DNA from 4 places in the Mesorhizobium sp. M0522 genome. Region 4 is predicted to be linked to each of the others. Evidence: predicted binding sites of a transcription regulator. Region 4 holds the regulator's gene; each other region holds the start of a gene.

The links. The regulator PhoB, encoded in region 4, activates phosphate uptake and scavenging genes when phosphate is short. The targets are predictions, from matches to a motif close to TGTCATNNANCTGTCAT.
Region 1: a site for PhoB is predicted at 4,372-4,388, ahead of NKI58_RS13090 (inorganic phosphate transporter). Genes of this name have one in related genera too.
Region 2: a site for PhoB is predicted at 4,732-4,748, ahead of ppk2 (polyphosphate kinase 2). Genes of this name have one in related genera too.
Region 3: a site for PhoB is predicted at 3,190-3,206, ahead of phnF (phosphonate metabolism transcriptional regulator PhnF). Genes of this name have one in related genera too.

What each region holds. Positions count from the first base shown of each region.
Region 1 covers NZ_JAMYQW010000009.1:36,689-44,078, forward strand. Annotated here, with positions in the region: gene NKI58_RS13075 (efflux RND transporter permease subunit) at 1-2,336, opposite strand, end outside; gene NKI58_RS13080 (efflux RND transporter periplasmic adaptor subunit) at 2,333-3,610, opposite strand; gene NKI58_RS13085 (TetR/AcrR family transcriptional regulator) at 3,761-4,297, shown strand; gene NKI58_RS13090 (inorganic phosphate transporter) at 4,442-6,046, shown strand; gene NKI58_RS13095 (transporter) at 6,133-7,155, shown strand; gene NKI58_RS13100 (carbonic anhydrase) at 7,312-7,390, shown strand, end outside.
Region 2 covers NZ_JAMYQW010000005.1:174,924-182,313, reverse strand. Annotated here, with positions in the region: gene NKI58_RS09185 (enoyl-CoA hydratase/isomerase family protein) at 1-518, opposite strand, end outside; gene NKI58_RS09180 (DUF8605 domain-containing protein) at 664-1,488, shown strand; gene hemB (porphobilinogen synthase) at 1,576-2,607, shown strand; gene NKI58_RS09170 (dihydrofolate reductase family protein) at 3,008-3,655, shown strand; gene ppk2 (polyphosphate kinase 2) at 3,705-4,625, opposite strand; gene NKI58_RS09160 (aldo/keto reductase) at 4,906-5,949, shown strand; gene NKI58_RS09155 (hypothetical protein) at 6,063-6,221, shown strand; gene NKI58_RS09150 (DUF982 domain-containing protein) at 6,273-6,530, opposite strand; gene NKI58_RS09145 (GntR family transcriptional regulator) at 6,627-7,289, opposite strand.
Region 3 covers NZ_JAMYQW010000001.1:14,310-21,699, forward strand. Annotated here, with positions in the region: gene NKI58_RS00065 (sugar ABC transporter ATP-binding protein) at 1-341, shown strand, start outside; gene NKI58_RS00070 (ABC transporter permease) at 338-1,303, shown strand; gene NKI58_RS00075 (zinc-binding alcohol dehydrogenase family protein) at 1,374-2,390, shown strand; gene phnF (phosphonate metabolism transcriptional regulator PhnF) at 2,409-3,152, opposite strand; gene phnG (phosphonate C-P lyase system protein PhnG) at 3,288-3,749, shown strand; gene phnH (phosphonate C-P lyase system protein PhnH) at 3,749-4,357, shown strand; gene NKI58_RS00095 (carbon-phosphorus lyase complex subunit) at 4,359-5,471, shown strand; gene NKI58_RS00100 (alpha-D-ribose 1-methylphosphonate 5-phosphate C-P-lyase PhnJ) at 5,468-6,379, shown strand; gene phnK (phosphonate C-P lyase system protein PhnK) at 6,376-7,152, shown strand; gene phnL (phosphonate C-P lyase system protein PhnL) at 7,364-7,390, shown strand, end outside.
Region 4 covers NZ_JAMYQW010000001.1:292,317-299,706, forward strand. Annotated here, with positions in the region: gene NKI58_RS01465 (sugar ABC transporter permease) at 1-836, opposite strand, end outside; gene xylF (D-xylose ABC transporter substrate-binding protein) at 979-2,019, opposite strand; gene NKI58_RS01475 (ROK family protein) at 2,306-3,550, shown strand; gene phoB (phosphate regulon transcriptional regulator PhoB) at 3,560-4,249, opposite strand; gene phoU (phosphate signaling complex protein PhoU) at 4,266-4,973, opposite strand; gene pstB (phosphate ABC transporter ATP-binding protein PstB) at 5,006-5,809, opposite strand; gene pstA (phosphate ABC transporter permease PstA) at 5,806-6,657, opposite strand; gene pstC (phosphate ABC transporter permease subunit PstC) at 6,661-7,390, opposite strand, start outside.

The sequences.
Region 1 (7,390 bases), on a different contig from region 4:
GCCGAGAGCGGCACCATCTCGCCCGATACGCTGCGCACGAAATACTCGCCCAGTTTTTCGGGATTGTCGCGGAATTCCTGCGGCACCTGCGGAATGATGTCGTAGCTATTGGATTCGCGGTCGAATTGCGCCACTTCGGCGCCACCGACCAGGAGCGTCAGCGTCCGGCCGATGTCGGCTATCGGCAGGTTGAGCGCGGCGGCGCGATCGCGGTCAATCGTTACTGTCACTTGCGGCGCGTCGAAGGTCATCGAATTCTGCACGACGATGAAGCGGCCGGAGGCCTGCGCCTTGTTCTTGATGTCTTCGGCCGCCTCGTACACCTGCGAGGCGTCGCCGGTCGAGCGCACGACCATCGTTATCGGCAGGCCGCCGCCGGAGCCGGGCAGCGTCGGCGGCGCGAAGACGAAAGCTTCGACGCCCGCCACCTTGCTCAGGCGGCCCGTAATGTCTTGCTGGATTTCCTTCGAGTTGCGCGTGCGGTCAGCCCAGTCCTTGAACGCAAAGCCGACGAAAGCGCTGTTCGTCTGGCCACCACCGAAGGCGACCGCCGAGAACTGTGCCCGCGTCTCAGGCAGATCCTTGACCAGGCCGAGTATCTGATTGACGTAGGTTTCGGTATAGTCCGACGTCGCGTACCGCGGCGCGGTCACCAGCGAAAGCAGGAAACCCTGGTCCTCTTCCGGCGCCAGTTCGCTCGAGGTCTTGGTGAACATGAAACCGGTCGTGGCGACCAGCGCGAGGACGATCATCAGCGTCACCGGGCGATAGTTCAACGAACCGGTGACGAGCCGCTCATAGATGTGTTCGACCCGCCCGAACGTATTGTCGACAATGCGCTGGAAGCGGCTGTGCGAGCCGGACCTCAGGATACGTGCCGACATCATCGGTGTGATGGTGAGGGCGACGACACCCGAAAGCACCACCGAGCCGGCAAGCGTCACCGCGAATTCGCGAAACAGCGCGCCGGTCAGGCCACCGGTGAAGGCCAGCGGCGCGAACACGGCGGCCAGCGTTATCGTCATGGCGACGACGGCGGAAGAGATCTCGCGCATGCCGTTGAAGGCTGCCTGCATCGGCGACAAGCCGTCTTCCTCCATGTGGCGGTGGATGTTTTCCACCACCACGATGGCATCGTCGACGACGAGGCCGATCGCCAGCACCATGGCCAGCAACGACAAAAGATTGATCGAATAGCCCACCGAAAACAGCAGGAAACAGACGCCGATCAGCGACAGCGGAATGGTCACGATCGGCATCAGCACCGAGCGGAACGAGCCGAGGAAGAGCAGGATGACGACGATGACGATGGCGACCGCCTCGCCGATGGTCTTGAACACCTCCTCGATCGACGCGCTGATCTGCTCGGTTGAGTCGTAGACGATCTGCATCGCCATGCCGAGCGGCAGCGTCTCCTGGATGGTCGGCACAATCTTGTGGATTGCCGCCGCGGTGGTCAGCGGATTGGCGGCCGGCGTCGGAAAGATAGCGAGAAAGATGCCGGGCTTGCCGTTGAAGCTGACCCTGGTGTCGGTGTTCGCCGCGGCGAGTTCGACGCGGGCCACGTCGCGCAATCTCACCACATTGCCGTCCTTCGACCGGAGTGGAAGGGCGGCGAAAGCCTCCGGCGTCTGCAGCGTCGAGCGAACGGTGATCGAAGAAACCACATATTCGTTTTCGGTGTCGCCGGGCGCGGAAAGGAAATTCGATTCGTTGATGGCGGCCAGCACTTCCGCCGCCGTCACGCCGCGCGCCGCCAGTTTGATCGGGTCGATCCAGACACGCATCGAATATTCGGCGGCGCCGAAAATCTGCACGTCGGCGACGCCTTCGACCGTCGAGATACGCGGTCGCACGACGCGCTCGATATATTCGGTGAGCTGTTCCGGCGTCATGTTCGGATTCTGCATCGAGATGTACATCATCGCGAACTGCTGGCCGGTGCCCTTGACGATCACCGGGTCTTTGGTTTCGTCCGGCAGATCGCCGCGCACGCTCTGGACCTTCGACAAGACTTCGTTCAGCGCGACGTCGGGGTCGGAGCCGAGCTTCATCTGCACTGTCACGGTGCTGGATGACGGCCGGCTCGCCGACGTCACATAGTCGATGTTTTCGGTCGACGCGACGGCACGCGCGATCGGCGCGGAAATAAACCCCTGGATCAGGTCGGCGCTGGCGCCGGGATAGGCCGTGGTGATGGTGATGGCCGTTTCTTCAACCTCTGGATACTGCCGGATCGAAAGGTTGAAGATGCCCTGAAAACCCAGAAGCAGGATCATGCAGGCAAGCACGGTCGAAAGGACCGGGCGGCGGATGAAGAGGTCGGAAAAGCTCATTGCTGGGCTGCCTGCTGGTTCCCCGGCTTGCTCGGATCGATCGTGTTGTCGACGGCAACGGACATGCCGTTGGAGAGCCGGTTCTGGCCGGCGGTAACGACTTCGTCGCCGGGCGCGATGCCCTCCAGGATCTCGACCAGGCCGGCGTTGCGGCGGCCTGGCTTGACGAACACCTGGGCTAGCACGAGCTGCGGCTTCTGTTCTTCCGCTGCCGGCTTGGCTTCCGCTGCCGGTTTGGCTGGGGTAGCGGCCGCCTTTTCGTCGGGTTTTGCCGCGGGTGCCTCGGCTGCGGGCTTGGCAGCATCTGCAGCCGGCTTTTGTTCCGGCTTTGCCTCGGGCGCCGCGCCGTTGGCTTCGGCGGATTTGGCCGGGCGCACCACGAAGACGAAGTCGCCGTACAGGCTGGAAGTCAGCGCCGTCTGCGGCAGCGCCAGCACGTCGTTCTCCTCGGGCAGTTCGACGCGCACCTGAACGAACTGGCCGGGCGTCAGCTTGCCTTCGGGATTGCCGACCTCCGCCCTTACCGTCACCAGCCGGCTGGTCGGGTCGATCTTCGGATCGATGCCGCGGATGCTGCCGGTGAACGGCATGTCGCCGCCGCCGACGCCCAACCGCACCGTCTGTCCGATCTTCAGCTGCGGAAGCTGCTGCTCCGGCACGGTGAAATCGACACGCATCGTATCCATGTCCTGCAAGGTCACCACAGCGGTGCCGGGTGTGAGATACTGGCCAATGTCGATTTTCGGAATGCCGACGGTACCATTGAAAGGGGCCGTCAACTGCTTTTGGTCGAGCACCGCTTGCAGCTTGTTCACCTGCGCGGCGGAGACCGATGCTGCTGCCTGCGCTGTGTCGAGCGTAGCGTCGGTGCCGACCCCGCGCTTCTGCAGCTCAAGCGCGCGCATCAGCGTCGTCTGGTCGGAGGTCGCTTGCGCCTTCGATGCCACGAGGTCGGCTCGCTCGACTTCATCGTCGAGCTGCAGCAGCACGGCGTTGGCGGCGACCTTCTGATTGGCATGGAACAGGATGTCCTTGACGATGCCCGCGGTTTCGACCGTCAGGTCGACGCCGCGTACGGCACTGACAGTGCCGATCGCCTCGATGCCGGGCGTCCAGGACATCGGTTTGACGATGACCGTCGACACGGTCGCGGCCGGCGGCTTCATGGTGGCGAAGAACTGTTTGATCGCATTGTCGCGAAACAGGTTGAAGCCGACGATGCCGCCGCACACCAGCACGAGCAGAATGAAGGCGATGATGAAGCGCTTGATCACGAACAGTCCCCTCGGCCACGGCCCAGCATAACGGTCGGACGACCGGAACACATACCTGTGACTGGTCCCAATTTCAAATGACGGCGATCTTACTGTACCGTCTGGACGGTCTTGTCAATTCCGCCTAAGCTAATGAATGGGGAACCCTTGATGAAAGTCCGCAGAGCAAATTCGCGCGAGAAGATTCTCGCCGCCGCCGCCGCCGTGGCGCGCGAGACGGGTCCTGGCAGCCTGTCGCTGGATGCGGTCGCCAGCCGTGCCGGCGTGTCTAAGGGTGGTCTTCTCTACAATTTCCCGACCAAGGCGAAATTGATGCAGGCGCTGGTAGAGGATTACCTGCGCGCCTTCGAGCAGGCCCTGGAGTCCGCCCGCACGGCCGGCGTCAACAGCGAAAGCCCGCTTGCAACTTATATCAAGCTGTCGGCCGAGCATGCCGAGGAATCGAAACCGTCGGCATCCTGGATATTTTCGGCGATTGCCGAGGATCCCGATTTCCTGACCCCGATAAAATCGTTCAGGCGGCAGCTGTTCGAGCGGCTGAAGCAGGAAACGCCGAACCTCAAGGCGCTGCTGGTCTGCTATCTCGCCATCGAAGGGCTTCGCAGCATGAACCTGTTCGGTTCGGACATTCTCTCCGCCGAAGAGCGCCGGCTGCTGATATCGACCCTGCTGGAGATCGCGGAATAGTGTAGGAATGCGCTGGCCGGGTTCAACTGCCTCGGTCGCGTCGATCGCCCGTTGCGTCAACCCAAAGTGCCCGCCGTCACACAGGCTTCATCGTGCCGACATAGCGTCCTCCCATTCTTTGCTGCAACGCAGGAGGAGTGGGGTGTGGTCGATATTGTTTCAAGCGAGGCAGGAATTCCAAGGCCGGAGCATCCGCTTGACCGGCCAAACGACACCGGTAAATGGTTTCTGCCGGCCTTTGCCGTCATCATTCTGGGCGGCCTTGCCTATGTCGGCTACGCGCTCAGCCAGGACCTGACCAGCACCATCGCGGTGCCGTGGATCCTGCTTGGGCTGGCGCTGCTGATCGCGCTCGGCTTCGAATTCGTCAACGGTTTTCACGACACTGCCAATGCGGTGGCAACGGTGATCTACACGCATTCCATGCCGGCCGAGCTTGCAGTGATGTGGTCCGGCTTCTTCAACTTTCTGGGCGTGCTCACCGCCAGCGGAGCGGTCGCCTTCGGCATCATATCGCTGCTGCCGGTCGAGCTGATCCTTCAGGTCGGATCGAGCTCCGGACTGGCCATGGTCTTCGCGCTGCTGGTTGCGGCGATCATGTGGAATCTCGGAACTTGGTATCTCGGCCTGCCTGCCTCGAGCTCGCACACACTGATCGGCTCGATCATCGGCGTCGGTCTCGCCAACCAGTTCATGGCCCCGGCCGGCTCCGTCACCAGCGGCGTCGACTGGTCGCAGGCGTCCAATGTCGGCCTGTCGCTCCTGATCTCGCCGCTGGTCGGTTTTGGCCTGGCTGCACTGCTGCTTCTGGTGATGAAGCTGCTGGTCAGGAACCGCGAGCTCTACGAGGCGCCCAAGTCGAGCGCGCCGCCGCCGCTGTGGATCCGGGCGTTGCTTATCTTCACCTGCACCGGCGTCAGCTTTGCCCACGGCTCCAATGACGGGCAAAAGGGCATGGGCCTCATCATGCTCATCCTGATCGGCGTCGTGCCGACCGCCTTCGCGCTCAACCGCACACCGGACGTGAACTATCTCGAAGCTTACAAATCGGCGGCGACGCAGGTCGAAACGGTACTCGGCAAATACGTCAAGCCCGGCATCGCCGTGACCGATGCGGCAATCGTGGTCGGCGACGCCGTTCGCACCAAGACCTGGAAGGACGAGACCACGCCTGCCCTGCGGAGCTTCATCCACGACACCAGCGCCATGTTGTCGCCCTATCCGTCCGTGGAAAAGCTGCCGACAACTCTGGTCAGCAACGCCCGCAACAACATCTATCTTATCGGTGAAGCGCTGAAGCTGATCGACAGGAAGAAGCTGCTGCCGATGGAGGCAGACGACCTGAAGGCGGTGACAACCTACCATAAGGCGGTCGACAACGCGACGAAGTTCATCCCGCTCTGGGTCAAGGTCGCCATCGCGCTGGCGCTCGGCCTCGGCACCATGGTCGGCTGGAAGCGCATCGTCGTCACCGTCGGCGAGAAGATCGGCAAAAGCCATTTGACCTACGGTCAGGGTGCGTCCGCCGAGCTTGTCGCGATGGCGACGATCGCATCGGCCGACTATCTCGGCCTGCCGGTCTCGACCACCCATGTGCTGTCCTCGGGCGTTGCCGGCACCATGGCGGCGAACGGCTCTGGCCTGCAATGGTCGACGGTGCGCAACATGCTGATGGCCTGGATACTGACCCTTCCGGTCTCGATCTGTCTTGCCTTCGTGTTGTTCGTCATCTTCCGCCAGGTGTTCTGAGCGGGGGCAGGGTTTGACCAGAATGTCGCGGCACCGGCCCCGGCGCGGCCCTGATCGCCTGAACGTGCATTATTTCGGCGGCGGCCATGAATGACGCATCGCATCTGACATTGCTTGCCGCGGACGACCAGCATCATGCTCCCGGGCTGGTCTGGGCCTATCATGCTGCTCCCGGCAAAGCTCCCGAACCACTGGCGCCCCGAGACATAGAGGCCGCGCTCGCCTCAGCGGACGGCTGGGTCTGGCTGCATGTCGACCTTGTCGACCGGCGCGCCCATTCCTGGGTCAGCCATGCCTGCGCGCTGCCGGCGTCGGCTCATGCAATCCTCGAAGGACATGAGGACAGCCTAGTGCTGGCGCATGAGAATGGCGTCGTCCACGGCATTTCGGCCGACTTGCACGGCGAGATCGCCCATCAGTCGACGACCATCGGCAGATTGCATTTTGCGGTCTCCGAGCGGCTGCTGGTCACCGGCCGCCGGCATCCGCTGGCGGCGGTGGAGGAAGTGCACACTGCCCTTGCCGCGGGACTGCGGCCGGCCACGGCATTCGAGCTGTTCGAAATGCTGGTCATGGCTTTTTGCAAGACCACCAGCCTGCGGCTCGCTACAGCGACGAAGCGGCTCGATGCAGTCGAGGATCATCTCGTGACCGAGCGGCTTGCCAACGAAAGACGGCAGCTGAAGGATGTGCGCCGCCTTGCCGTATCCCTGCATCGGCCGATCGCGGCCCTGGCAGCGCTTTTCCAGGGTGAAGACCGTTCCGCCTGGAACCTTTCCGCCGACGCACATGAAGTTCTGCGCCGGCTTGCTGCGCGCCTTGAACGGCTCGACCGCGAGGTCGTCATGATCAACGACCGGGCAAGACTGCTGCAGGAGGAGCTTGCCGCCGAGCTTGCCGACGAATCGAACCGTAGCCTCAAGGCGCTGGCGGTGATGAGCGCGCTGCTTTTGCCGGGCACGCTGATCGTCGGCATTTTCGGCATGAACACAGGCGGACTGCCATTTGCCGAGAGTCCCAGCGGCTTCTTCCTGGCGATGCTGCTGGCGGCCTGTTCTACTGGCTTCTGCTGCGTGCCGGCGCCAATCTGCGGTTCTGAACCCGATTAATGGCGGCGTTCGTTCACCTGTGTCAAAGTACGGGCTGGCACGTTGAAACCACGCCTCGCCTTCCGAAAATCGGTTCCGATTTTCGGGCCGATGCGCTAGAGCCTTTCGGGATTGAACCGAGCTGCCTTCAACCCGGAAAGGCTCCCACCGCTGCCCATGCCCCATCTTCCCGAGCATCTTCTCACCGGCTACCGCAGTTTCATGAGCGGCCGCTATCTCACCGAAAGCGGCCGTT
Region 2 (7,390 bases), on a different contig from region 4:
TAGCGGATGCGGTTGCCGGTCAGCGCCAGATACATGCCGAAGCTGCCGCCGAGATCCGGCAACAGATGGCTGGCGCCGACATCCGGGAAAAAGCCGATGCCGACCTCGGGCATGGCAAACTGGGCGTTCTCGGTCAGCACTCGCTGCGAGCCATGGAAGGAGATACCTACGCCGCCGCCCATGACGATGCCGTCGATCACCGCGACATAGGGTTTCTTGAAGCGGGCGATGCGGGCATTCAGCCGGTATTCATCGGCGAAGAAATCGACCGGAGGCCTTCCTGCGCGGCCGGCTTCGTAGATGTGGAGGATGTCGCCGCCCGCCGAAAATGCCCTGCCCTCGGCCTTGACGACGACAACGTCGACGCCGTCGTTGCGCTCCCAACTGCGCAGCGCCTTGTCCAGCGCCTTGACCATGCGGTGGGTTACGGCATTGAGCGCCTGCGGCCGCGTCAGCGTGACGACGCCGGCCCTGCCCAATCTTTCGAAGCGAATCTCGTCGCCTCCGCCAAAATCCATCGCCAGAGAATCCCTCCCCGCGCCCGCCGGGAGTGAAGTGCTAAAGCGTGGCGCATGGCCGCGTCAATGGCGGCGCCCAATCCGCTGCATGGTCGTCGGCGTCACCCAGTGCTAATGCTGGCGCTTTGAACCGGAAGGTTGAACCATGCCTTGGTTGCCGCGCCTTGCTGTTGTGGTGGTCGGCCTGATCGCTGCGAACGCTCCTCCCGTATCGGCCGGAACCGTCGACGAGCTCTATCAATCGCAGACCATCGTCACCGGCCAGGGCGAGGTCAACAGGCAGATCGGTTTCAAGGCCTGCCTCGATGCGGTGCTGGTTCGTGTGTCCGGCGATCAGCGGCTGCCGAAGAGAACTGAGATGGCGGCGCTGCGCGACAAGGCCGGCAGCTTCGTTGCCGAATTCCGCTATCGCGACCGTCTCGAAGGCATTCCGGTCCATGACGAACAGGGCACCCATGACCGGCCGCACGATCTCACTTGTCTGTACAGGCCTGACGTTATCGATCCGGTGCTTGCCACGCTCGGCAGCAAACCATGGCTTGGCGAGCGGCCACGCCTGGTAATTTTCCTGGCGGCGGAGCAAGGCACAAGGCAGTTCGTGCTGACCGCCGACGATGAGCGCGGGGCGGCGATGCGCGAATCGTTCGTCAACGCCACCGGTCCGCTGGTCATGCGGATTGTGTTTCCCGAAGCGTCGCTGCTATCGGCCTCAAAGCTTAACGACCAGGCCCTGCGCCATGCCGATATCACGACGCTGGACCAGCTTGCCAGGAAGGCCGGAGCCGACCAGGCGCTCGCCGGCAGTATCGTCTGGAGCGACAAGGAACTGGGCTGGATAGCCGACTGGCGGCTTGCCTTGAATGGCAAGAGCTACAATTGGCAAGTGCGCGGCGTCAGCTTCGACGAGGCATTCCGCGTCGCCATGCGGGGTGCTGCGCAGATCCTATCGGGCAATGGGCAACCAGAATAGCGCCCGACAGGACCGCTGGCACAATCGTGTCGCATTGGTCAGCAGCGAAAGCTCGTGGTAAAAGCCGCCCGATCCGGAGTTTTTGCGATGAACAAATTCACCCCTGCAAAGCCTGCCGGCGCGCGCAGCGTCGACGAGATCACCGGCAGCCGGCGGCTGCGGCGCATGCGCAAGGCCGATTGGTCGCGCCGCCTTGTCCAGGAGAACCGGCTGTCGGTCGACGATCTGATCTGGCCGATCTTCGTCGTCGACGGCAGACAAGTGCGCGAACCGATTGCCGCCATGCCCGGCGTGTTCCGCCTGTCGCTCGACCTCGCCGTCAAGGAGGCTGAGCGAGCGGCCAAACTTGGCATTCCGGCGATCGCCACTTTCCCCAATGTCGAGCTCGGCCTGCGCGATCAGACCGGTTCGCATATCCTCGATCCGGAAAACATCATCAACCGTGCCACCCGCGCCATCAAGCACGCGGTGCCGGAGATCGGCATCATCACCGACGCCGCGCTTGACCCTTTCACCTCGCATGGCCATGACGGCATCTTGCGCGAGGGCATTATCGTCAATGATGAAACGGTGGAGCAGGTGACGGCGGCGGCAGTCATCCAGGCGGCGGCGGGGGCCGACATCATTGCCCCCTCGGACATGATGGACGGCCGGATCGGTGCCATCCGCGATGCGCTCGACGCCAATGGATTTCAGGATGTGGCGATCATGTCCTATGCGACCAAGTTCGCATCCGCCTTTTACGGCCCCTATCGTGAGGCGGTCGGCACCGCCGGCCTGCTCAAGGGCGACAAGAAGACCTATTACATCGACCACGCCAATTCCGACGAAGCGGTGCGCGAGGCCGAGCAGGATCTCGCCGAGGGCGCCGACATGCTGATGGTCAAGCCCGGCCTGCCCTATCTCGACATCATCCGGCGGCTCAAGGACGAGTTGCAGATGCCGACCTTCGCCTATCAGGTCTCGGGCGAATATTCGATGATCAAGGCCGCCGCCGCCAATGGCTGGATCGATGGCGAAAAGGCGATGCTGGAATCGCTGCTCGCCTTCAAGCGCGCCGGCTGCGACGGGATTCTCACCTACTTTGCGCCCGAAGTGGCGGCGATGCTCAAGGGGTGATGCGCCTTTGTAGCGTCTACATCGAGTAGTGTTCGTTCGTCCAAAGCGCGACATGGAACGCCGCAGGACATCGCTTCAAGTTTACGCTGCCCCTCGTTGCCCTGCCGGGCATTTCTCGCCGTAAAGTGGCAGGGAGAAAGACGCGTTCGTAAAAGATTTCACCAATCTCCAGCGTTGCAAAAATATCGACGTTGCGGCCAGCCCCTTCTCCCCGTCACTATACAGGGAGAAGCTGCCGGCAGGCGGATGACGGGCGGCGCCGACATTGAGATTAGTTATTCCAACATGATTTGGAAGCGATTGCCCCGCCGGCGATTCAAAATACCGCTTGCAAAATGCAATCAGTTAAGCTACCCCGATAACTGCTTGCATCTCACAATTGGTTATCGAGGAGGCTCTCATGTCCAAACTTCGCGTCAGCGCTTTCACCTTGTCGATCGACGGCTTCGGCGCCGGTCCCGACCAAGACCTGAAGAACCCGCTGGGTGTTGGCGGGGAAGCCCTGCACGAATGGATGTTCGGCACCCGCACCTTCCGCAAGATGGTCCTCGGCAAGGATGGCGGGACCACGGACACTGACGAGGCGTTCGCCGCGCGCAGCTTCAAAAACATCGGCGCGTGGATCCTGGGCCGCAACATGTTTGGGCCGATCCGCGGCGAATGGCCGGATGACAGCTGGAAAGGCTGGTGGGGTGACAACCCGCCCTACCATGTGCCGGTCTTCGTGCTCACGCACCATCCACGTGATCCCATTGTCATGGAGGGCGGCACGACCTTCTATTTCGTGACCGACGGCATCCACTCAGCGCTGGAGAAGGCGAAAGCAGTGGTTGACGGCAAGGATGTACGGCTGGGCGGTGGCGTTTCTACGATCCGGCAATATCTCAAGGAAAAGCTCATCGACGAAATGCATCTGGCGATCTCACCGGTCCTGCTAGGCGCCGGCGAGAGCCTTTTTGCCGGCATCGACATGCCCAAGCTCGGCTATCGCTGCAGCGAGCAGGTCGCGACGCCGAAGGCCACGCATGTCATCATCGAGCGCACCTAGCTTGTTGCAGGGCGCCGCCATGGAGGCGCCGCCTTCCTCGCCGCTTTAGTCAGTACTTCTCCGGCACATACAGTTCGCGCGGCAGTACCTGGCGCTCGTATTCGGGATTGAAGACGCGCTCCGGCAGTGTGATCTCTTCGTGCGGCACCTCCTCATAGGGCATCTGCTTGAGGAGATGGTCGATGCAGTTCAGCCGTGCCCGCTTCTTGTCGTTGCCCTCGACGATGAACCACGGGGCTTCCGGGATATTGGTGCGGGCGAACGTTTCTTCCTTGGCCTTGGTGTACTGCTCCCAGCGCACGCGCGACTGGAGGTCCATCGGCGACAGTTTCCATTGCTTCATCGGGTCATGGATGCGCATCAAAAAGCGCATCTGCTGCTCCTCGTCAGTGATCGAAAACCAGTATTTGACAAGCGTAATGCCTGAGCGGACCAGCATGCGTTCGAAATCCGGAACGTCGCGGAAGAACTCCTCGACCTGATCCGGCTGGGCAAAGCCCATTACCCGCTCGACGCCCGAGCGGTTGTACCAGGAGCGGTCGAACAGCACGATCTCGCCGCCGGCCGGCAGATGCGGAACGTAGCGCTGGAAATACCATTGCGACTTCTCGCGCTCGGTCGGCGCCGGAAGTGCTGCGACGCGGCAGATGCGCGGATTAAGCCTCTGGGTGATGCGCTTGATAACACCACCCTTGCCCGCCGAGTCGCGGCCCTCGAAGACCACGACGAGCTTCTTCTTGTGATAGGCGACCCAGGATTGTAGCTTGATCAATTCGGATTGCAGCGTGATGAGATTGCGAAAATACTGCAGGCGGTCGATCGATGGCGGATGCGCATTCTTGTAGATCTTGGCGATCTCCATCGACAGCGCCGGCTCCGAGATTTCCAGCTCATAATCTTCGTCGAGCGTGTCGGCGAGTTCCGCTTCCAGCCAGTCCCTGGCCGGGGAATTCTGTTTTATCTCGGTCATTTGCGCTGCTCCGCTTACAGGCCTTGCCGGCCGCTGTCAGGCGCTCTGCCGCCCGGCCCGGCGGCCGGAAATCGAAGCGCTGGACCGATGTTAGTATAGGCCGGCAATGACGGTTTTATTGCAGCCACTACTGCGCCGGCTGTGCGTTCAATCCGCAAGATGTGATCGAGCTTGCCCTGCGGGGCGGGCGACAAGCGGAACGAATTATCCTACAAATGCCCGGTTCACTGAGGGGCTGTCGTTTGCAACGCCCTTTCCCGATAAATCGTGAGGATACGACATGGAATACCGCACTCTCGGCCGTTCCGGGCTGAAGGTTTCGACCCTGACCATGGGCACCATGACATTCGGCGGCGGCGGCGCGTTTTCGGCGGTTGGCAAGACCGACCTCGACGAGGCGCGTCGGATGATCGACCTTTGCATCGATGCCGGCGTCAATGTCATCGACACCGCCAACGTCTATTCGAACGGGGTGTCGGAAGAGATCATCGGCGAGGCGCTCGGCGGCAAGCGCAAGGGCGACGTGTTGATCGCCTCCAAGGCGCGCATGCGGATCGGCAAAGGCCCCAATGATGAAGGCCTGTCGCGCTACCATCTGATCCGCGAATGCGAGAGGAGCCTGAAGCGCCTCAGGACCGATGTCATCGACATCTATTTCCTGCACGAGTGGGATGGCCTGACACCGCTTGAGGAAACCATCGCCGCGCTCGACACGCTGGTCGCGCAGGGTAAGGTCCGTTATGTCGGCTGCTCCAATTATTCCGGCTGGCAAGTTATGAAGGGGCTGGGGATCAGCGACCGTCATCACCAGCCACGCTTCGTCACCCAGCAGATCCATTACACGCTGGAAGCGCGCGAGGCCGAGTACGAATTGTTGCCGATCTCGGTCGACCAAGGGCTCGGCGTGCTGGTCTGGAGCCCGCTTGCCGGCGGGTTGCTGTCCGGCAAATACCACCGTGACCAGCCGACCGCCCGCCAGCTCAGCGGCTGGTCGGAACCGCCGATCCGCGACGAGGACCGGCTGTGGCGGATCGTCGACGTGCTGATCGATATCGGCAAGAACCACGGTGTGTCGGCAGCGCAAGTGGCGCTTGCCTGGCTACTCGGCCGGCCCGCTGTCAGTTCGCTGGTGATCGGCGGACGAACCGAAGCGCATTTCAAAGACAATATCGCCGCTGCAAGCCTTGTGCTTGCCGATGAGGAGCGCACACGGCTCGACGTGGTCAGCAGGCCGCCCGTGCTCTATCCCTACTGGCACCAGCAATTCACGGCAAAGGACCGGTTCGGGCCGGCCGATCTCGTCCTCGACCGCGACGGCGCCTGAAAAGCCGGGCTCTCCGGACTGCGCCGAGATATGGAGCCCGATCGTGCCTTGCGGTGTTGTGTTTGCGGTCCAATGCTCCTAGGCAAAGGCCAAGCACAATGAAAGGAAACGATATGGCACGAGCACCGAACTACGGTCAGGAACGCAAGGAACGCGACCGGCAGAAGGCTGCCAAGAAGGCGGAAAAGCAGGCTGCCAAGGTCGCAGCCAAGGAGCGATCGAAGCCCGAGGGCGAGAGCGAGTCCCAAACCAAAACCGAAACGACCGAGTGATGACGCCCGGCCTGTCAGGCGGTCCGGGCCTCGGTCAAATCCCGCTATGCCTCAGGCGGGCGCCTTGTCGCTGACGAAGACGTTCACTTCACGCGCGGCGGCAATAAAGGCCCGTCTTGCGTTCATGGCCGGCTTGTCGCCGGCCAGCGCATCATGACAGGCTTGCAACGCTTCGCGGTGCTTGGGGCTGCGCTTGCCGGGCCAATTGTTGAGGAGGTAGTCGGAAGCCTCGCGGGCCGTACGCAAGAGCTGATTGCTTCCCGCCGCGCCCTTGACGGTCACGGGTGTGTCAAATCGGTTGTTTTCCATCGCTGCTCTTACGCCATCGGCATTTGCGAAGCGAGACCGAAAGTAGCATTCTTCGCTCATCTGCTCTTTTCGTGATCAATGGCAGCCGATCCTCACTCAAGCGACGACGGCAAATCCCCGGGCGCGCAGGCCGCGCCGGTCGTTGCGCAGCGAGGTCACCAGCCGGTCGCGGCTGCCGATGATATGGGCCGAAAGCAGGCGGGCGGCGCTATCGGCATCGCCGGCCCGCACCGCCGACAGAATGGCATGGTGTTCGGCCCAGGCACGGCCGAGCGCTGCCTCGTCGCGAACCTCGAGCCAGCGGGCGCGCGACAGGCGTGTCATCACGTCGCGAACCGCTCTGAACAGGAACTCGTTGCCGGATAGACGCGCCAACTCGATATGAAAATCCCTGCCGACGCGATGCCATTCCTCGCGCGGCGTCTTGTCGTCGCAAGAATCGAGCATCGCCTCGATGATTTCGACGGCACTTCTGTCCTGCAAGGTGCAAGTTAGTCTGAGTGCCGCGACCTCGACCGCCTCGCGATAGACGGCGATCTGCTCGAGTTCAGCAAGATTGATGGGCGAGACCGTCCAGCCGCGGCCGTCGCGGCAGATCAGGCCTTCAGTCTCGAGCCGCAGCAATGCCGCCCTGACCGGCGTGCGCGATGCACCGAAGCGGCTTTCGACCCAGCGCTCCGTCAGCCGCTCGCCGGGACCGATCTCGAGCCCGAGGATCATCTCGCGAAGCTGCTTTTCGACGTTCTGCATCTGCGACATTGGCGTTCCGTTCAGGTCATTTGTTCCGGCAATCGGGTCACTGGCCGGCGTTGGCCGATCACGCCGGCCTTTGTCGATCATGTTTGAGAGGCCCGCATTGA
Region 3 (7,390 bases), 280 kb from region 4:
CGCTGGCCTCCAGCCTGTCCGGCGGTAACCAGCAGAAGATCGTCATCGGCAAATGGCTCGCCCATGGCGCCAAGCTATTCATCTTCGACGAGCCGACTGTCGGCGTCGACGTCGGCACCAAGGCCGAGATCTACCGCCTGTTCGGCGCGCTGTTGTCCAAGGGAGCCGGCATCATCCTGATCTCGTCCTACCTGCCCGAGGTCTATGAACTCGCGGACACGCTGCACGTGTTCCGGCGCGGCAAGCTGGTGGCCACGCACGGCTTTCGTACCGCTGATCACGAGGAGATCCTCACCCAGGCGCTGGCCGAGAAACAAGAAAGACCGGGAGGGAAGATATGAGCACCGAGGCGATCGCTGCCGAAAGGCCGAAACGCAACTACAACGCCCTGTTCGGACTGACACTGCTGGCGCTGCTGGTTCTTTTATGGATCATCCTGTCGGTGGCGACGCCGAGCTTCGCCTCCGCCAACAACATCTCCAACCTGTTGCGGCAAGGGTCGATGATCGCCATCCTGGCGGTCGGCCAGACCTTCGTCATCATCACCGGCGGCATCGACCTTTCCGTCGGCGCCGTGGTCGGCTTCGCCACCGTCATCGTCGCGATGCTGATCAACGCCGGCACACCGGTTTTCCTCGCCATCCTGATCACCTTGCTGGTCGGCGTCGCCATAGGCATGTTCCATGGGTTCGGCATCGTCAAGATGGGCCTGCCGCCCTTCATCATCACCCTGGCAACGCTGACCTCGCTGCGCGGCATCGGTCTGTTGATGACCAATGGCAACTCGATCTCGATCAACAACGACGCCTTCCAGACGTTCTCGCGCAGTTCCTTCGCCGGCGTCCCCAATCTGTTCTGGATGGTGATCCTGGTCGGCATCCCAGCCTACATCTTCCTGCACCACAGCCGCTGGGGCCGCTATCTGTTCTCGGTCGGCTCCAACGCCGAGGCGTCGCGCCTGTCAGGCGTCAACGTCCAGCGCACCATCTACATGGCCTACACGCTGTCGGGCCTGTGTGCGGCCTTCGTCGGCGTGCTGCTTGCCTCGCGCATCGGCATCGGCAATCCGACGCAGGCCGAGGGCTGGGAATTGCAGGCGATCGCCTCCTCGGTGATCGGCGGCACCTCGCTGTTCGGCGCTGTCGGCTCCGTGCACGGACCGCTGCTCGGCGCCTTCATCCTTGCCACCATCAACAACGGCGCCAATCTGCTCAACGTCAACGCCTTCTGGCAGCGCATCATCACCGGCGTGCTGATCATCGTCATCGTCTATTTCGACGGGCTGCGCCGCCGCGGCAAATAGACTGCCTCCCAACGACCGCCGGCCTCGCGACAGCAGGGCCGGCGGTGCCATGAACCGACTGGATTGAAGCATGAAAGCCGTCGTCTGCCGCTCGCCCGGCGAACTTGTCCTCGAAGATCGTCCGGCGCCTGGCGCGCCCCCCGCCGGCTGGGCGCTGGTCGCCGTCAGCCATGTCGGCATCTGCGGCACCGACTATCACATCTTCGAAGGCAAGCACCCGTTCCTCGCCTATCCCCGCATCATGGGCCACGAGGTTTCCGGCACCGTGATCGAGGTTGGCGAGGACGTCGATCTCGCCGTCGGCGAAGCGGTGGTCGTCAATCCCTATCTCGCCTGCGGCAAATGCATCGCCTGCCGGCAAGGCAAGCCGAATTGCTGTGTCATGATCGAGGTGCTCGGCGTCCACCGCGACGGCGCCATGTGCGAGCAGATCCTGGTGCCGGCGCAAAATCTTTATCCGGCAAACGGCTTGTCGCTGGCCGATGCTGCCGCCGTCGAATTCCTGGCGATCGGCGCCCATGCCGTGCGGCGCTCGCTCGCTGATCCAGGTGCGCGCACGCTGGTCATCGGCGCCGGCCCGATCGGGCTCGGCACGGCGCTGTTCGCCCGCATCGCCGGGCTCGATGTGACGCTGCTCGACATGAGCGCTGAACGGCTTGGCTTTGCCGAAAGCGAACTCGGCTTCGCGACCCTCGACGGCTCGCGGGGCGCTGCTGCCGACCTGGTGCGGGAAGCAACCGGCGGCGACGGCTTCGACGTGGTTTTCGATGCCACCGGCAACACCCGGTCGGTGCAGTCGGCCTTCGCCCATGTCGCGCACGGCGGGGCGCTGGTCCTGGTTAGCGTCGTCAAGGACGACATCGCCTTTTCCGATCCCGAATTCCACAAGCGCGAGATGATGCTGATCGGCAGCCGCAACGCCCTGCGTGCCGATTTCGACCATGTCGCCGCCTCGATCCGCAACGGCGCGCTGCCGCTGGCAAAGCTGGTCACCCACCGCACCACGCTTGGCGAGACGCCGCGTGACCTCGCCCGCTGGGCGCATGAGAAGTCCGGCCTGATCAAGGCCGTCATTCAAGTCGGATGATGCCAGGGCTGCCGCATCTCAGAGCGCCGACAGTTTGAGCTCGATCCGCTCGGCCGGGAAGCGCGACTCCGAAAACTGTATCGGCTGACCGTCGGGCGTGACGTTGACGGCGACCGTCACCAGCACGATGGCGCCGGGCTGTAGCTCGAGGTCCGCAAGGTCGGCGGCATCGGCATGGCGCGCCGACAGCACGGTCGATTGCCTGAGGTAGTCGTCGATGCCGAAACGTGCCAGCGATGCGGTGATCGAACCGGTTTCCGCCATGGCGGCATCGATGCCGGCAAAGCGCCTGGCATCGAACCAGCCGGCCGCGCGAGACACCGGCATTCCATCGGCTTCGCCGCGCGTTTCCAGGCGTATCACATCGGCCCCCGTCGCCAGGCCTAAGCCCTCTGCGACACGACGGTTGGCCGGCTCGATCGATGACGCGAGCAAGGTGATATGCCGCTCGGACGCCTGTCCTTGCAATCCCTCGGAAAAGCGGGTGCGGGCGCCGATCGGATAAGACAGCCGCTTGCGCGACAGCACGAAGGTGCCGCGCCCCTGCTCCGCCCTGAGCACACCCTCCTGCACCAGCGCTGCGATAGCGCTACGCACCGTGTGGCGGTTGACGCCATAGCGTCCGGCCAACGCGATCTCCGGCGGCAGCGCGGCATTCTCGGGAAAATCGCCGGCGGCGATCGAATGCAGGATCTGGTCGGCGATCTGCCGCCACAGCGCGACACCGCTGCGCCGCTCGATGCTGTTGGCTTGTCCGATCATCTCCCGCCCCAATTCCTCGCGCCGATCTTTTGGCCCGTGTCACGTGCCCGTCATGGACACGCGCTAGATAATGGATATAATTTGTATAGTTGTCTATATCAATAGACAAATGAACGCAGACGAGGAGCACCGGCCATGCGAGGACGGGAAGCGCGAGAGCAGGCCGAGCGCAAGGCCGTGATGGCGACGCTGGCGCAATCGGCCGGCGACGACATCGTCCGCCTCTGGGACGAAGCCGGCCTGCCTTGCGAAGCGGAACTTCTGCGTGGCCCCGAAACCGGCCTGGTTACGGTACGCGGCCGCATCGGCGGCGGCGGCGCGCCCTTCAATGTCGGCGAGGCGACGGTCACCCGTGCCACGGTGCGGCTTGCGTCCGGCCATGTCGGCCACTGCTACGCGCTTGGTCGCGACAAGCAGAAGGCAAGGCTGGCTGCAATCGCCGACGCGCTCTGGCAGGATCCTGCCCACCGCAACGAGGTCGAGACCAGGATCGTTGCGCCCTTGCAGGCGGCACTGGCCAAGGCGCGTGAACAGCGCCGCGCCGAGACGGCGGCGACCAAGGTCGATTTCTTCACCATGGTGCGCGGAGAAGACTGATGGATATCGCCACTCAATCCATTGAAGGCGGCTTCGCCGATCCGGTATTCAATGCCCAGACCGTATTCCGTGCCGTGATGGACGCGATGGCGCGGCCGGGCAGCGTCCAGCCCTTGCCGGCCCTTGCCCACCCACCGGCGCCGCTGTCGGCCACCGCCGGCGCCGTTGCGCTGGCGCTGTGCGACAACGACACGCCGCTCTGGCTCGACCCGGCTTTGCAGGTGTCGGCGGTGAAATCCTGGCTTGGCTTCCATACCGGCGCGCCGCTGGCCAACACCCCGGCCGACGCGCATTTCGCGCTGATCGCCACGCCGGCCGAGATGATGGCGCTAGACGGGTTTTCGCAAGGCACCCAGGATTATCCCGATCGTTCGACGACGCTGATCCTCGAGGTCGGCGATCTCGTCTCCGGCGCTGCGCTGCTGCTCGAAGGCCCGGGCATCGAGAAGACGGCGACGATCGCGCCGGCGCAAATGCCGCGCCATTTCGTCGAGCAATGGAAGCAGAACAACCAGCGTTTTCCGCGTGGCGTCGATATCATCCTCGCCACGTTCGACGCAATTGCCTGCCTGCCGCGCACGACGCGCATCAAGATCATGGAGGCGTAGCATGTATGTGGCGGTAAAGGGTGGCGAGACGGCCATTCGCAATGCTCACAAATTGCTCGCCGACCGCCGGCGCGGCGACCGTTCGGTGCCGGCACTTCGTCTAGACCAGATCGTCGAGCAGCTGGCGCTCGGCGTCGACCGGGTGATGAGCGAAGGTTCGCTCTACGACAGGGAACTGGCGGCACTCGCCATCGTCCAGGCGCGCGGCGACATGATCGAGGCGATTTTCCTGGTTCGCGCCTATCGCACGACGCTGCCGCGTTTCGGCTACACAAGGGCGATCGACACCAGCACGATGCTGGTCGAGCGGCGGGTGTCGGCCACCTACAAGGACCTGCCCGGCGGCCAGTTGCTCGGCCCGACTTTCGACTACACCCACCGGCTGCTCGATCCCGAACTTGCCGCCGGCGGCGATGTCGCCGAGCCGGAGCAGCGTGCAGGCGAGGCGGAAGCCATGCCGCGCGTCTCGGCCATCCTCGCCCGCGAAGGCCTGATCGAGCCCGACGGCGACATGCCTGGGGATCATACCCCCGGCGACATCACCCGCGAGCCGCTCGAATTCCCGATGGCGCGCGACATCCGCCTGCAGGCGCTGTCGCGCGGCGACGAGGGGTTTCTGCTGGCGCTCGGCTATTCCACCCAACGCGGCTATGCGCGCAACCATCCCTTCGTCGGCGAAGTTCGCATCGGCGAGGTCGAACTGGAACTGGACGTGCCGGAACTGCCCTTTGCCGTGCCGCTCGGCAGCATCCGCGTCACCGAATGCCAGATGGTCAACCAGTTCAAGGGCTCGGCAAAGGCGCCGCCGCAATTCACCCGCGGCTATGGCCTCGTCTTCGGCCAGAGCGAGCGCAAGGCCATGGCCATGGCGCTATGCGACCGCGCGCTGCGCGCCTCGGAGTTGGGTGAGGATGTCATCGCCGCAGCGCAAGATGAGGAGTTCGTCATCTCGCATTCCGACAATGTCCAGGCGACCGGCTTCGTCGAGCACCTGAAGCTGCCGCATTATGTCGACTTCCAGGCCGAACTCGACCTCGTGCGCCGCATGCGCGCCGAGCATGATGCCCGCGAAAATGCCGGCAAGGCCGAAGAAAAGAGGGAGGCAGCGGAATGAGTGCACAACCAGCGGACATCGCCACCTACAACTTCGCCTATCTTGACGAACAGACCAAGCGGATGATCCGTCGGGCGATCCTCAAGGGCATCGCCATTCCTGGCTATCAGGTGCCGTTCGCCTCGCGCGAAATGCCGATGCCCTATGGTTGGGGCACCGGCGGCGTCCAGGTCACCGCTTCGATCATTGGCCCGGACGATGTGCTCAAGGTCATTGACCAGGGCGCCGACGACACCACCAATGCCGTCTCGATCCGCACCTTCTTCAAGAAGGTCGCCAATGTCGCGGTCACCACCGAGACGGCGACGGCGACCATCATCCAGACGCGCCACCGCATCCCTGAATATCCGCTGAGTGCCGGTCAGGTGCTGGTCTACCAGGTGCCGATCCCCGAGCCGCTGCGCTTCCTCGAGCCGCGGGAAACGGAGACGCGCAAAATGCATGCGCTGGAGGAATACGGCCTTATGCATGTGAAGCTCTACGAGGACATCGCCAGGCACGGCCGCATCGCCACCACCTACGCCTACCCGGTCAAGGTTGAGGGCCGCTATGTGATGGATCCCTCGCCGACGCCGAAATTCGACAATCCGAAGATGCACCGTTCGCCGGCTTTGCAATTGTTCGGCGCCGGCCGCGAAAAGCGCATCTACGCGCTGCCGCCCTTCACCGATGTGGTCAGCCTCGATTTCGAGGACCATCCGTTCGAGGTGCAGACCTTCGACCAGCCCTGCGCGCTGTGCGCGGCCGAGAACGTCTATCTCGACGAGGTCATCCTCGACGACCACGGCGGCCACATGTTCGTCTGCTCCGATACCGATCATTGCGAGAAGCGGCGCGCTGACGGCCACCGCGGCCATCTCGCGCCCGAGACCCATCTTGCCCCAGGAAAAACGGAGCCGGCGCAATGACCGACGAACCGCTGCTGCGCGTTTCGGCGCTGTCCAAATTCTACGGCTCGCGCGTCGGCTGCGAGAACGTCACTTTTGACCTCTGGCCGGGCGAAGTGCTGGCGGTGGTCGGCGAATCCGGTTCCGGCAAGACGACTTTGCTCAACTGCCTGTCAACTCGACTGCTGCCCAGCTCCGGCACCGCCAGCTACCGGATGCGCGACGGCCAGTTTCGCGAACTCTACCGCATGAGCGAGGCCGAGCGCCGCTTCCTGATGCGCACCGATTGGGGTTTTGTCCATCAGAACCCGGCCGACGGGCTGCGCATGACGGTGTCGGCCGGCGCCAATGTCGGCGAGCGGCTGATGGCGGTCGGCGACCGTCACTATGGCAGGATCCGCGCAACGGCGGTCGACTGGTTGTCTCGTGTCGAGATCGACGAAGACCGCATCGACGACGAGCCGCGCGCCTTTTCCGGAGGCATGCGCCAGCGCCTGCAGATCGCCCGCAACCTCGTCACCGGGCCGCGGCTGGTGTTCATGGACGAGCCAACCGGCGGCCTCGACGTCTCGGTGCAGGCGCGCCTGCTCGATCTGTTGCGCGGCCTGGTCACCGATCTCGGCCTGGCCGCCATCGTCGTCACCCACGATCTCGCCGTGGCGCGGCTGTTGTCGCAGCGCATGATGGTGATGAAGGACGGCCGCGTCGTCGAAAGCGGCCTCACCGACCGCGTCCTCGACGATCCGCGCGCGCCTTATACCCAGTTGCTTGTCTCCTCGATTCTGCAGGTGTGACGATGATTGCTCCGGCGTACCCCCCTCCGGCCTTCCGGCCATCTCCCCCTCAAGGGGGGAGATCAGCAGCTTTTATGTCCCGCCCGTTCTGCGACACAGGAGAATGGCGAAACCGAATGCGACAGCCAATCTCCCCCCCTGAGGGGGAGATGGCCGGCAGGCCAGAGGGGGGTGTTGGCCCGCAGACGAATGACGATTGGAGAACCCTCTGATGGCAACCCCGCTCGTTGTCTCCGAT
Region 4 (7,390 bases):
ATGCCGACCGGCCAAGGATAGGAATTGGCAAGCCATATGGCGCCCATGATGACAAGGCAAGTGACGGCCCCGAGGAACGTCTCGGCCCAGATCGGGCGTAACGGGAAGCGGAACCGCTTGCGCTGCACCCGCCCGTTGAGCAGCATGAACACAACCGCCAGGCACGCGACAATTCCGACGATCCAGCTCCATCGCGCACCGATCGAACCCGTCGGTCCGCCGCCCATCAGCTGGAAAGTGGCATCCAGCGGCGCAATCGTCTGCCCACTGGCGACCCACCATGCGGCACCCCGCCAGACCAGAAGGCCGCCCAGCGTCACGATGAAGGCCGGCACCTCGAGATAAGCGATGATGTATCCCTGGAACGCTCCGATCAGAAGGCCAAGCGCGAGGCCGATGGCCAGCGCCAGGATCCAGATCCAGGGGTTGCCTAATTGCAGACCGACCATTCGCACCAGGAAATGCACCTGCGCAAAACCCATGACCACGCCGATCAGGCCTTCGGCGGAGCCGACCGACAGGTCGATATTGCGCATGACGATAACCAGCACCATTCCGGCGGCCATTATGGCCACGGCCGAAGTCTGCACCGACAGGTTCCAGAGATTGCGTGGCGTCAGGAAGGTCCGGCTGTCGAAGTCGAACGGATTGACGCCGAGCCGTACGCTAGAAATGACATGCAGGCCGACCCAGATGACCAGCAGCGCGCCGACCATGCCGAGCATGCGCGTGTCGAGTTCGGTTGCCTTGAGAAATCGGGCAACAATGCCGAGTTCGGATTCCCGTGCCCGGTCTGTCGTGCTGTCGACCGGCGTGTTGGACGTCGTGTCGGTCATGATGTTTCTCCCGCCGGGTTGCCGTCTGCCGCGGATGCCGGAAGCAGCCTAGAAGTTATCCGCCGGAAGCGGAAAAACAACTCTTGTTGGAAAAACGCCGCGGCGAGCGGCCGCGGCGTTCGGACTTTTCGGAAACGTCGGCTCAGTTGCAGACTGCAACAGTGCCAGCCGTCACCCCGGCGCAGACCTCTTCTTTCTTGATCCAGCCGGCGTCGATGACGACGTTGAGGTTGTCCTTGGTGATGGCGACCGGGGTCAGGAACAGCGACTTGACGGTATTGCCGCCGGGCGTGGTGAAATCCTTCACGCCGGCAATGTCGGTCATCTGCTTGCCGTCGGCCAGTTGCGAGGCGATCTCGGCGGCATTCTTGCCGAGCTCGCGCGCATCCTTCCACACCGACACGGTCTGTGTGCCGAGCGCGATGCGGTTCAGCGCGGCGTGGTCGCCGTCCTGGCCCGAAACCGGAACCGATCCGGCCAGCCCTTGCGCCGTCAGCGCGGCGACGACGCCGCCGGCAGTGCCGTCATTAGCGGCGACCACGGCATCGACCTTGTTGTCGTTGGCGGTCAGGAACTGTTCCATGTTCTTCTGAGCGTTGGCCGGCAGCCAGCCGTCCGTATAGGCCTCGCCGACATTCTTGATCTTGCCGCCGTCAATGGCCTCCTTCAGCACCTCCATCGAACCGGCAAACAGGAAATCGGCATTCGGATCGGAACCCGAACCCTTGATGAAGACGTAGTTGCCTTCCGGCTTCACCTTGAAGACTTCGCGGGCCTGCATGCGGCCGACTTCCTTGTTGTCGAAGGTCAGATAGAACACGTCCTTGTTCTCGATCAGCCGGTCATAGCCGACGACCGGGATGCCTTCGTCCAGTGCCTTCTGCACGGCCGGCCCGATGGCCGAGGCGTCCTGCGCCAGGATGATCAGTGCGCTGGCGCCCTGCGAGATCAGGCTCTCGACGTCGGTGAGCTGCTTGCCGGGGTTGGACTGTGCGTCGGCGGAAATATACTTGTCGCCTGCGGCCTCAATGGCCGCCTTCATTGCGGCCTCGTCGGTCTTCCAGCGCTCTTCCTGGAAGTTCGACCAGGAAACGCCGATGACCTTGTCTTTAGCCTGCGCCACCGACGCCAGCGCCAGCGTCATGGCGACACCCGCCAGAATGGCGGTCGTGAATTTCTTCATCATATCCTCCCTGCGCCGCGTACGGCGTGACCAATTGGCTCAAAGACCAGCTTAGAAGCTCTAATTTTTTCGAGCCTCGAAAAAATACTGGCCCGATCTCCGGCTGCTGTCAACATCGATTCTGATGGATTTTGATGACTCTGCGAGTTTTTTCGAGCGTCGGAATAAACGATGACAGCGCAACCTGCATCTGACACTATTTGCCTGCGTCCGACACTATTTGTCGGACATTACCGACGGCTTCCGGTTCATGAGCGGCCGCGGCAACCGGGAGGAAAGCAAAACAATGTCGGTCGGAATCCGCCATGACGATTTGCGCCGGCGCAACCGGGCGATGGTGATCTCGGCGGTGCGCCGGGCCGGCCAGCCATCGCGTACTGAGATCGCAGCTACTACCGGCCTCAGTCATTCGACCATATCGGCGATCTCTTCCGACCTGATACGGGAAGGCATCCTCGCCGAGAGCAAGGCAAGTGAGCCCGTTTCGTTGAAACGCGGTCGTCCGCAGGTCGGCCTCGCCCTCAACCCGGAAGCGGCGGCGGTGCTGACCGTGGTGTTGTCGCTGAATTTCCTGTCGGCCGCCATTATCGACTATACGGGACAGGTGGTCGCCGAGGAACAGCGCCGGCTGGACACGCTGACCATGCCGCGCGACGAGCTGATCCGTGAATGCATGGCCATCGTCCGGCGCCGGCTGCAGGATCCAGACCTTGACGTCCGCAGTGTCGCCCGCATCGCCCTGGCGATTCAGGGCATTACCGACTCCCCTGCACGCGCCATGCTGTGGTCGCCGATCACGCCGCAGACCGACATCGCCTTTGCCGACATGCTGGAGGACGAATTCGGCATCCCGGCAACGGTGGAGAACGACTGCAACATGATGGCGGTGGCTTTGCGCTGGCGCAATCCGGATCGCTATCGCGACGACTTCATCGCCATCCTGCTTTCGCATGGCATCGGCATGGGGCTGGTGCTGAAGGGCGAACTGTTCACCGGGACGCATTCCTCGGGTGGCGAATTTGGCCACATGATCCATCGTCCGGGCGGCGCGCTCTGCCGTTGCGGGCGGCGCGGCTGCATCGAGGCCTATGCCGGCAACTACGCCATCTGGCGCAACGCCAGGCAGATGAGCGAAGAAAGCGAACCGATCGCCGACGTCAGCGACGCCGACATGCGAGCACTGGCGGCCCGGGCGCGCGAGAAAGATGGGCCGGAACGCGAGGCCTACCGCAAGGCCGGCGAAGCGCTGGGTTTCGGTCTCGGCTCGCTGTTCGCGCTGATCGATCCGGCACCGGTCGCGATGGTCGGCGCCAGTGCCGCCGCCTTCGATCTGATCGAGCCGGCCTTGCGGAAGGCAATCGCCCAGACCGCCGGCGGCCAGCATTCGGGCTCGATCTCCTTCGATACAGAGCCGAACGAATTGCCGCTGATCCGCGAAGGCTGCGCGATGCGGGCGCTAAGCTTCGTCGACCAGGAGATTTTCGCGCCGGGCGCGCAAATGAGGCCCAGCGTCAGAAAGAACGTAGCCTGACCAGGCGGGTCAATCTTCCCTGATCGCATAGCCGGCACCGCGGATGGTGCGGATGACATCCGGCATCCGGCCGTTGTTGACGGCTTTGCGCAGCCGCCCGACATGCACGTCGACGGTGCGTTCGTCGATGTAGATTGTCTCGCCCCAGACATTATCGAGTAACTGGCTGCGCGAGAAGACACGGCCCGGATGCCGCATCATGAACTCGAGCAGCCGGAATTCGGTCGGCCCGAGCCTGATTTCGCTCTTCTTGCGATAGACCCTGTGCGATTCGCGATCGAGCACGATGTCGCCGACCTTCAGCACGCTGGACAGCACTTCCGGCTTGGCGCGCCGCAGCAGCGCCTTGACCCTGGCCATGAATTCCGGTGTCGAAAACGGTTTGACCAGATAGTCGTCGGCGCCGGTCGAAAGCCCGCGCACCCGGTCGCTCTCCTCGCCGCGCGCGGTCAGCATGATGATCGGCAGCCGCTCGGTTTCGGGGCGCACCCGCAACCGACGACAGAGCTCGATGCCGGAAACCGCTGGTATCATCCAGTCGAGCACCAAAAGGTCGGGCACATTCTCCTGCAAACGGATCTCGGCTTCGTCGCCGCGTGTCACCACCTCGACCTGGTAGCCTTCGGATTCGAGATTGTAGCGGAGCAGCACACCCAACGGCTCCTCGTCCTCCACCACCATTATGCGTGGTGCGATCATCGGCTGGGCACCCCCATCATGTCACCGGTGCGGACATTGTCGTTTCGTCCTGCTTCGGACGATTGACCGGCAATTGCTCGCCGGTCAGCACATAATACGCATTTTCGGCGATGTTGGTGACATGGTCGCCGATCCGCTCCAGATTCTTGGCGCAGAACAGCAGGTGCGTGCAAGCGGTGATGTTGCGCGGATCTTCCATCATGTAGGTCAAGAGCTCGCGGAACACGGACGTGTATTTGACGTCGATGCGCTCGTCGGCGGCACGCAGCTTGGCCAACGCGGCCGCATCGCCTGCAGCATATTCCTCGATGACACCCTGCACCTGGATGAGAACCAGCTGCGCCATCGCGTCGATGGAATGCGACAGGTCCCGCGGCGTGGCGCTGAGGCCGACCGCACTCACGCGCTTGGCGATATTCTTGGCAAGGTCGCCGATGCGTTCGAGGTCGCCCGCCATGCGGATCGCTCCGACCACATGGCGAAGATCGTGGGCCATCGGCTGGCGTTTGGCGATCAGGGTGATGGCGCGGTCGTCCAGTTCGCGTTGACGCGCATCCATGATGGCGTCGTCGGAAACGACGCGTTGCGCCAGCACGTTGTCGGAATTCAACAGGGCCTTGGTCGCCCCGCCGACCATCGAACCGGCGAGGTCGGCCATGTCGCGGATCAGCTTGCTGATCTGCTCGAGATCCTCGTCGAAAGAAGCGACTGTGTGTTCGCCCATGGTCCTGTCCTCATATGCATGATCGGAACGGCTCAGCCGAAGCGGCCAGTGATGTAGTCCTGCGTGCGCTTCTCGCGGGGCGACGTGAAGATCTTCTCGGTCCGGTCGAACTCGACCAGTTCACCCAGATACATGAAGGCGGTCTGGCGCGACACGCGCGCCGCCTGCTGCATGTTGTGGGTGACGATGACGATCGTGTAGTCGGCTTGCAATTCGTCGATCAGTTCCTCGATCTTGGCAGTCGACAGCGGGTCGAGGGCCGAAGCCGGTTCGTCGAGCAGAATGACTTCCGGCTTCACGGCCACGGTGCGGGCGATACAGAGCCGCTGCTGCTGGCCGCCGGACAGGCTCAAGCCGCTGGCGTTGAGCTTGTCCTTGACCTCGCTCCACAGCGCGGCGCGCTTCAACGCCTGTTCGACGCGGCCGTCCATCTCGGACTTGCCGAGGTTCTCGTAGAGCCTGACGCCGAAGGCGATGTTCTCGTAGATCGACATCGGGAACGGCGTCGGCTTCTGGAACACCATGCCGATCTTGGTCCTGAGGAGGTTGAGATCCTGCGACCGGTCGAGAATGTTCTTGCCGTCGAGCAGCACCTGGCCCTCGGCCGTCTGTTTTGGGTAGAGCTCATAGATGCGGTTGAACACACGCAGCAGCGTCGATTTCCCGCAGCCCGAAGGGCCGATGAAGGCCGTGACACTGCGCTCAGGCAGCGACAGGCTGATGTCCTTCAGCGCCTTGCTCTGGCCGTAGTAGAAGTTGAGATTCTTGACCTCGATCTTCGTCTTCTCGGCGACCGTTTCGGCCATCGTCATGTCTGGGGACAACATCTGTGTCATCTGTCCTCTCTGCGTCCGGTAAGGCTGCGGGCGAGGATGCTCAAGCCCAGAACCGTCAGGGTGATTATGAGTGCGCCGGTCCACGCCAGTTGCTGCCATTCCTCGTAAGGGCTGAGAGCGAACTGGAAGATGGTCACCGGCAGGCTGGCCATCGGCGCGTTGATATTGCTGCTCCAGAACTGGTTGTTGAGCGCGGTGAAGAGCAGCGGCGCCGTCTCGCCGGAAATGCGTGCTATCGCCAGCAATATGCCGGTGACGATGCCGGACAATGCGGCGCGGTAGGCGACCGAACGGATCACCACCCAGCGTGGCGCGCCGATCGCGGCACCGGCTTCACGCAACGCGTTCGGCACCAGGTTGAGCATGTCTTCAGTGGTGCGCACGACCACCGGAATGACCAGGATGGCAAGCGCAACGGCGCCGGCAATGGCCGAGAAATGTCCCATTGGCCGCACCATCAGCTCATAGACAAACAAGCCGATGATGATCGACGGCGCCGACAACAGGATGTCGTTGATGAAGCGGACGACGGTGGTGATGCGCGAAAAGCGTCCATACTCGGCCATGTAGGTTCCCGCCAGCACGCCGATCGGCGTGCCGACGACAACGGCGATGATCGTCATCAGCAGGCTGCCCGCGATGGCATTGAGCAGGCCGCCGGCCTCGCCCGGTGGTGGCGTCATCTCGGTGAAGACGGCGAGCGAAAGCCCGGCTGTGCCCTTATAGACCAGTGCGCCGAGAATGAGCGCCAGCCAGGCAAGCCCGATGCCGGCGGCGACGACGCAAAGCGCCATCATCACCGAATTCCTGGCTTTGCGGCGGCTGTGGAGCGATGAGGATGTCGACATCGGTCAGGCTCCCGTACGGGCGTCGATCCGCATCAGCATATAGCGGGCGGCGGCAAGGATCAGGAAGGTGATGGCGAAGAGGATCAGGCCGAGCGCCACCAGCGAGGAGGTGTAGAGGTCGCCGTCGGCCTCGGTGAATTCATTGGCGATGGTCGCCGAGATCGTCGTGCCCGGTGCGAACAGGGAGGCACTGATGCGATGCGCGTTGCCGATGACGAAGGTCACTGCCATGGTTTCGCCGAGTGCCCGGCCGAGGCCAAGCATGACGCCGCCCATGATGCCGATGCGGGTATAGGGAATGACCACGCGCCGGGTCACTTCCCAGGTCGTGCAACCGATGCCGTAGGCCGATTCCTTCAGCACCGCCGGCACCGTATCGAAGACGTCTTTGGTGATCGAGGTGATGAAGGGCAGCACCATGATGGCAAGGATCAGCGCCGAGGTCAGAAGGCCGATGCCGTAAGGAGGGCCAGCGAAAAGGCTGGATAGTCCCGGCACGCCGTGGAAGACGTTGATGATGAAGGGCTGTATCGCCGTCTGCAGGAACGGCGCGAACACGAACAGGCCCCAGATGCCGTAGATGATCGAAGGAATGCCGGCCAACAGCTCGACCGCTATGCCGATCGGGCGCCTGAGCGGGCGCGGGCAGAGCTCGGTGAGAAAGACTGCAATGCCGATGCCGATCGGAACCGCGATCAGGATGGCGATGGCCGCGGTGACCAGGGTGCCGTAG